Peribacillus simplex NBRC 15720 = DSM 1321: one gene and its partner. The protein of the gene in region 2 interacts with the protein of the main gene of each other region in a pairwise test. Links are inferred from orthologs where the notes say so. Each region holds a gene or a part of one and is shown on either strand. Other genes may lie near its edges.

The links. The genes of interacting proteins can lie anywhere in the genome.
Region 1: the proteins of BS1321_RS01645 (region 2) and BS1321_RS10945 interact in binary tests that used the Bacillus subtilis proteins (3 or more experiments, as listed by UniProt). The link is inferred for Peribacillus simplex NBRC 15720 = DSM 1321 from one-to-one orthologs.

Annotation. Positions count from the first base shown.
Region 1 is NZ_CP017704.1:2,309,474-2,313,165, reverse strand. The notes cover bases 9-3,692. They hold BS1321_RS10945 (efflux RND transporter permease subunit), read right to left. Parts: upstream 3,338-3,692; coding sequence 209-3,337; downstream 9-208. Other genes in these bases: BS1321_RS10940 (TetR/AcrR family transcriptional regulator), read left to right, coding at 3,527-3,692. UniProt on the Bacillus subtilis protein: Required for self-resistance to surfactin, an antimicrobial lipopeptide surfactant produced by B.subtilis. Also required for swarming motility.
Region 2 is NZ_CP017704.1:354,825-359,296, forward strand. Bases 647-3,645 are described here. They hold BS1321_RS01645 (ABC transporter permease), read right to left. Parts: upstream 2,772-3,645; coding sequence 1,521-2,771; downstream 647-1,520. Other genes in these bases: BS1321_RS01640 (hypothetical protein), read right to left, coding at 1,049-1,351; BS1321_RS01650 (ABC transporter ATP-binding protein), read right to left, coding at 2,764-3,645. Outside these bases: BS1321_RS01635 (IS3 family transposase), read right to left, coding at 148-636; more of BS1321_RS01650, read right to left, coding at 3,646-3,663; BS1321_RS01655 (DeoR/GlpR family DNA-binding transcription regulator), read right to left, coding at 4,236-4,472.

The DNA.
Region 1 (3,692 bases), 2.0 Mb from region 2 along the record:
CAAGTTTAAAAACATACAAGTTTCCTTGAAATGAGGAATAGGACGTTTTGTCTTATCAGACGGGGCAGGTTAAATGAAGAGGGAATAAAGTTCCGTCAAAAGAGGTCCTGAAGTATGAGGGTTAATATATTAAGAGCATATTGATCAATTGTTGAATCAAAAAAGAGGGGATTCCTAATATAAGGAATCCCCTCTTTCTTTTTCTTCTTTACTTAACTGTTTTTTTCTTCTTTTTACCTATTTTCATTATTACTTCATATACTACCGGTACTATTACAAGTGTTAGCAATGTAGAACTCACCAGTCCGCCGATAACGGTAATTCCCAAACCTTGTGATATTAATTCGCTGCCTTCCGCACCGATTGCCAAAGGTATTAAAGCGCCGATTGTGGCCAGGGCAGTCATCAGGATTGGACGTAGACGGGTGGATCCTGCCTCGAGTAAAGCTTCCCTGGTAGATAGTCCGGATTCTTCATTTTTGATAACGCGGTCCACTAATACAATGGCGTTGGTTACCACGATGCCAATAAGCATTAGGACACCCATCATTGCCGAAACGCTGATGGTCTCACCTGCAACGAATAGCCCTGCCAATGCCCCGATTACCGTAAATGGTAAGGAGAAGAGAATGGCTATTGGTGCTAAACCACCATGGAAAGTAACGACTAGGACAAAGTATACGATAGCAACGGCCGCTAACATAGCGATACCAAGTTGAGTGAATGATTCTTGGATATCTTCCGTTACTCCGCCATAGTCTATAGAGACGCTTGCGGGAAGGTCTAATTTATCAACTTCCTTTTGTACCTCAGCTGTTACTGCTGCTACATCATCCGATTTGATTGTTGCAGACACGTCGGCATAAATTTTTCCATCGCGGCGGCTGATTGTATCGGAAGCTTTGCCTTCTTCGATTTTCACAAGCTCTTTCAATGGGATTTCCATTCCCATAGGAGAAGAAATTTTCGTATTCTCAAGATCTTTTTTGTCTTCGAATGCCGTTTCTTCTGTCTCGACATATACTTTGACTTCTTCTCCATCTTTCTTAATCGTAGTTATAGCATCATCTTTATTCGTGTTTGCAATGGACATACCAATTTGTGCAGCTGTCAGTCCAAGATCGCTTAGCTTTTCCTGGTCTGCAACTAGTGTATATTGCTCATAAGCATCGGAAAGACTTGTATCAACATCTTTTAAATCTTTATTTTTCTTCATGATATTTTGAATATCGTCAATTACCGGTTCAATGTCTTTTTGTGTATTTCCGTAAACAAATAGTGTGGTTTCGTTGCTTGCTGTTGACGTGAATTCTTGTTGTTTCCATGTTCCTGGTGAATCAAGTTCAGTTAAATCTTTTATGACCGTTTCTTTTTTGTCCCCGAAATTTTCGGTGTCTTCATCATAGAGTACATAGAAGAGAGCCGAGTTACTCGAGCCGCCCATCATGCCGCCCATCATGCTTTCACCAAGTGTGTATTGAACGGTCTTCACATCGTCTTTATCCATGAAGTATTTTTCTACTTTTTCTGTTTGCTTTTCAATATCCTCTTTTAACTCTCCGGGTGCGGGAGTGTAAGTGACGATAATCGTTTTTTCTTCATCTGCAGGCATGAAGCTGACACCGATGCTTGGGATTAGGAATAAGCTGCCGGCCAATAATACAATGGCTGTACCGAAAGTGATTAACTTATGGTTTAACGACCAATCCAGTGCTTTTCGGTAGAATGCAGATAGTTTGCTTGGTTTTTCTTCATGTGATTTTAATTCTTTTTTAGATAGTCCCTTTTTAAATAAAGAGTCTGCCATTGCCGGAACAAGTGTGATGGCGATTATTAAGGAAGCGACTAATGCAAACACCATTGTTAAGGCGAATGGCATGAATAGTTCCCCGACAGGTCCTGTAACGCTTGCTAAAGGCAAGTATACGGCTACAGTAACGATTGTCGATGAAAGGATAGGGATGAACATTTCCTTAGTGGCTGATCGTATTAATTCGCCGCCTTTTAATTGTTCGCCTTTTAAAGCCATTCTCCTATAAATATTTTCAATGACGACAATGGAGTCATCGACGACTCGGCCAATGGCAACTGTCATGGCCCCCAGTGTCATGACATTCAATGAAATATCCATTTGTTTGAGCACCAAAAGGGCTGCTAACAGGGATAATGGAATCGAAATGACAGAAATGAGAGTCGTTTTAAAGTTCCTAAGGAACAGCATGATAACAATGACTGCAAACAGACAGCCGAAGAGTGCCTTGCTGATCATGGTTTCCACAGAATCTTTAATCGGTTGGGCTTGATCAAGCGTAGTGTGTACACTTACGCCTTTAAATTCTTCTTTGAAGTTCGATACTTCTTCTTTTACGTCGTCTACGATTGCGACTGTATCGGCATCAGGCGATCTTGTAACCTGAATCCCAATCGATTCGCTACCGTTTGTTCTTGAAATCGATTCAGCCTTACCGGTGATTTTAACATCGGCAATGTCTGATAATTTGACATTTTGTAGTTGGGCAGGACCCGTTTCCATTTCAGGAGATAATTGATTGGTTTCGGGTACGGTTTGTGTTGGCGTTCCAGTTTGAGAGCCGCCGGTTAAAGGTATCTTAATATTTTTCAGGTCTTTTAATGTGGAGATGTTTCCATCCACAACGATCGTTTTTTCTTTATCATCAAAGTTATATATGCCAAGCGGCATGTTGACGTTTGCGGCCTGGATAACCTTCTTTACGGTATCTTCATCGAGCCCGTATTGAGCCATCTTTTCCTGGTCGAATACAAGGCTGCCTTCATTTACTTGTTGTCCGGAAATTGATACGGATGTCACGCCGTCAATTCCTTCAAGTTTAGGTACTAACACATCTTCCACATTTTTTGTAAGAGCTGGTAAATCCGAACCCTTATCTGTTACACTGAGTGCGACGACAGGAAAAGCGTTTAATTCTAATTTAGATACGCTTGGGTCATCCACTCCCTCAGGCAGTTCTAGTTTCTCTAAAGCTTCTTTCACTTCTTTTACTGCATCGTCCATATCCGTATCATAATCATATTGTAATTGGATGGAAGAGACATTAGCCATGGACGAAGAACTGACTAATTCGACTCCTGGCAAATTTGTTACTTTCTGCTCAATCTGGTCTGTGAGTTTATCTGCTACTTCTTCAGGTGCAGCTCCAGGATATACAGTGGAGATGCTTATTAAAGGAGTCGAGATGCTTGGAATGGTTTCTTGTTTCATGTTTAAACCGGAGTATAAACCAGCTGCTACGATGATGATCGTAAGCAACCAGATTGCCAATTTATTCTTTAATGAAAATTTTATTATTGAATTCAAGCTTGTACCCTCCATACATAAAATTGTGACTAGTCGGTCATAGACTCAAATATATAGTATATGGATTATGATTGCAATAGATAATATTCGTTAGTGTTAACGTTGTGATTTCAAGGGTTTTGGGATACAATTCGGAAGATGTGACCCATTGGTCATCAATTGATAATTTTAAGAGATAGGATGAATTTGATGAAAGAAAAAAATAAGATGATCATAGATAAGTCTGTAGAGCTTTTCGCGGAAAAAGGCTATCATGCTACTTCCGTTCAGGAAATTGCTGAAAAATGTGGGATAGCAAAGGGGTCTTTTTATAATTATTTTAAATCTAAGGAAGAATTACTAGTCTCCATTTTTA
Region 2 (4,472 bases):
ATGACGTGGGTAAATGGTACGTGACTATTTCTTTTGTAGCCGCATCTTTTACGTATGACTACTACGCTTTTTGACCCTTTCCATAATAAAGATAGGCAATGTCAGTAAGCAGAATTTCCCCTGGCTCCTTCTGTTTGAATTCACGATTTAGAATGTTGGACAAGTATGGTGCTCCTTGGTTGCCTTAGCCATCAACCGTCTGATTTTCTTATGATTCATGACGGCCGAATAATCATTTTCCATAACCATTTTGATTTGGTTGGCTCCTACTTTTTCCTTTTTACTGAGGAATATATTTTTAATTAATTCTATGTCCAAATCATCCTGTTTCTGGCATAGCTCACGGGTTGAAGCTGCCTTTAACCAATCGTAGTAGCTACTTCGACTTACACCAGCCAATTTGCATAGATAGGAAACAGCCTTCTTTAACTGGTTTATCCTGATCGTTCTTTCAATCAGATAGAACTTCTCAGTTGCAATTAGAATTATTTCATTTTCAACGCCCGCCTTTCTAACTTGCTTTTTTAGAAAGTCATTTTCTGCTTCAAGGAATTTGATTCTCGCTTCGGCCTTCCTAAGTTGATCCTCTACAGACTGTGGCTTGGAAGAAAGGGCGTCCTGTACTTCCTTTTCCACGGTGTTCCGTAAGGACCGTCCTCACCAAACCTTTCAAAGGTATCACGCCAGCACTGTAGACAACGCTGTTCATTACCAATTATTTCGAGATTAAAGCCATGTTCCATGAAAATTTGAGAGGGGGATTTCCCTTTTTATATTCCTTAACAGCTTTTGTTTTAAATTCAGGATTATAGGAAATAGAACGCTCTGAAGCACTAATGATAGTTGGATTCTTTTCAAGTTCTTTAATCTGAAATTCAATATATATTCTTACTCATAGAAACCCTCCGTCCATACTCATTACACCTATTGAAGCATAAAAAAACCCCGGATAAGGGACACTTTTTTATGTGTGTCCGTTATTCGGGGGATAGTTCATGTTTCCTCAGCGTTTTTATTTCATTTATATTAAGATTCCAAAAAGCGATAATCACTGTTCTTTAGAAATATTATTATTCCTTTTCTTTTTCACTAAAAGAATGATGGCAATGATAAAGGCAACTGCGCTATATATCCAGGTATACATAAAGGCAAGACCCAATCCTATATTTGCATCCATATAATCGTTTTTTACATGATCTATGGCTAAATATAAAAGCGGTGCGGCTCCAATGATGAATAGGATGACAATGAGTACATTCTTTTTCGGATTCCTGGTTGATAAAATAATAATGATGAAGGATAGCAAGAGAAACGCTTCTGAAGCTATCGTCAACGTTACCAGATTGCTCATTATAGTTCACTCCTAATCGTGGTTGCATAAATGGAATATATTTATGTTCCCTTATATCTATGTTACTTTTCGTTCCTTTTTCATAACTCTCATAATATTTTTTATTTGAATGTTATCTTATTAAAAAACCTGAATACCTTCATCAGGAATGAAGGATCCAGGTTTCATGTTAATTTTTCTTTGATAATTGTAATGCATTCTTGATGCTTTTCAATGATTTTGAGCTTCCGTACATCAAGACTCCACCACGATAGATTTTTGCTCCGATTATTCCTAGTAAAACAATGGTTAAGATTAACACAGCAATGCTGATAGCGATTTCCCAGAACTGAACTTCAAGCATCCCTACGCGCAAGAACATGATCATAGGCGTGAAAAATGGAATGAATGATGTAATCGTAATATAACTCGCTGACGGATTCCCTAGTCCAAACATCGCAATCATGAAGGCAATGACGACTAACATGGTCATCGGTGAAATCATTTGCTGGACATCTTCAATTTTGCTGACAACGGACCCAAGGCATGCCGCAAGAGTCGCGTACAGAAAATAACCAAGCAAAGCGAAAATGATTGCATATATGATCGTTGAGATATCGGTGCTGCCGAAACCGAAAAATGAAAAGAATCCTTCATCCATACCTGTCAAGTTTTGTTTAATCGAGAAATAGCCCACTCCAAAAAATAAAATCATTTGCGTAAGACTAAGTAAAGCAACACCCATTATTTTGGCAAACATCTGTGTGACTGGCGGAACACTTGAAATCAGGATTTCCATGACTCGGGATGTTTTCTCAGTAGCCACTTCCATTGCAATCATTGTTGCATACATCAACACACCGAAGTAGATGACAAATAGGAGCACATACACGAGACCTCGTGCTTGATTAAGATCCTCTTCCGTTTTTGCATTTTTCTGAAGCGCAATGGTATCAAATGCTGGCGGCGTATTCAATTGAGCGATTTGCTGCCCTGTCAAATTCAATTCCTTCGCAGTTATTTGACCCTTCAATTGGGTAAGCGCTAAAAGCAAATCGTTACTTACTGCAGAATCTGAAATTTGATTCGCTTTATACGTTCCCTTGAAACCTAGGCTGTCATCCTTTTCGATTAACAGATACCCAACGATTTCTTCTGCGCTGACCATTTTCTCCGCTTCCTTTTCATCCTGGGCGGAAATGATCGATAGGTCATCGTTCACACCTGTAACCGCATTTTTATAAGAATCAAATAAGCTATCTTCAGTCTGATCGATGACGGCAACCTTTTCCTGATCATCACTGTCAAATTTATCAATAAGATTCGAAATATTCGTAAGGACTAGAATTAGGGCCATCATAATGATTGTAGAAATGATAAAGGATTTCGTTTTTAATTTTGATAGATATGTATGGGAAAGGACAATCCAAAAGTTATTCATAGACGGCACCTACTTTTTCAATGAAAATATCCGTCAGCGATGGTTCTTCCAATTCGAACTTCCGGACGAAACCTCTTGGAACAAGATCACGAATCATATTCTCAGCAACATCTTCACCTGTGACTTGAAGAATTTTCCCTTCCATCGTGTTCTTAACTTTTGTTACACCTGAATAAGTATCCAAGAAAGATAAGTCAAAATCAGCTTTAATTGATACATTCTTTTTACCAAAAGAACGCTTAATTTCTTTTAATTTTCCTGCCACAACAGGGGAACCTTTATGCATGATGCAAAGATGCTCACACATCTCCTCAACATGCTCCATGCGATGACTCGAGAAAACGATCGTCGTGCCGCTGTCCCTTAAGTCGATGACAGCTTTCTTCAGTATTTCCACATTCACCGGATCCAGTCCGCTGAAGGGTTCGTCAAGGATAAGTAATTCAGGTTTATGGATCATGGAGGCGATCAGCTGGATTTTTTGCTGATTTCCCTTTGAAAGCTCTTCAACTCGCTTATCGATATACTCGGGTACCATAAAGCGGTCTAGCCAATACTCCAACTCTTTCAAAGCATCCTTTTTGTTCATCCCTCTTAATCTTGCCAAATACACAATTTGATCGCGGACCTTCAGTTTTGGATATAGTCCGCGTTCCTCAGGAAGATAGCCAATCAATGAACTGGTCGTATAATCGATTTTCTTACCATCCCATATAACTTCCCCTTCAGTAGGGTCAAGCAGTCCGAGTATCATCCTGAACGTGGTCGTTTTACCCGCTCCGTTTCCCCCTAAAAAACCGAACATTTCTTTTTCGGGGATAGTTAAATCAAGCTGGTTGACAGCAGTGAAATCCCCGAATTTTTTCGTAACTTCTTTGATTTGTAAAGACAATGCACAACCTCCTAATATATGATTCTAAGTATATGTTAACGGAAAGGTTTTCCAATTTCAACTATCGAGAAGACTTTAAGAACTCTTCCCTTCACCATAATTGACATATCCAAGAAACAAATTTCCACTATCCACCCTTTGAAAAGAAATGCAAAGTTTGCAATAAGATTTTTCTGCGAATCGAAGGAATATTCCACCTTTCCTCTTCTTATTGCGTGACATGGAGCTATTCACATCACGTAACGTCTCCATCCTACACCTAACAGCCATTATGTCACGAATCTGAATAGCCTTATGTACTCTTTCACTTCCGGTTAACTCATTTCCAAAGTATACGATTGCAAAGCAAGGTATATGTCAGCTATGCTATTCATCACGTCGACAAAATGTTGTCGATGAAATATAAATGGTGGTCACCTGTTTCTTCAAATTTTTTTATCTTTCGATTCACTCTGAATAAACAAATATACAGTGTTCCAACGTAACAAAAAATAGGTTGGGTGCCCAACCTATTTACATATTCGTCTAATCGCTTTAAAGCGATAAATTTCAACTGATGCAAGTCTGTTTTCTTATTTTACAATCGTTACTTTTACCTTTCTTTTTTCTAGAAATTGTCTTGATGCTTCATCGATTTCTACATCCGTAATGACCTCATCCACTTCACTAGGCGGTACGATTAATGAAAACGCCTTTTTTCCAAACTTTGAGGAATCCACCATCAGGATCACTGCATCCGACCTTTCGATCATTTTCTTTTTTAATAGAGCCTGCCCTTCATTAGAATCACTGAGTCCTTCTTCTAAGTG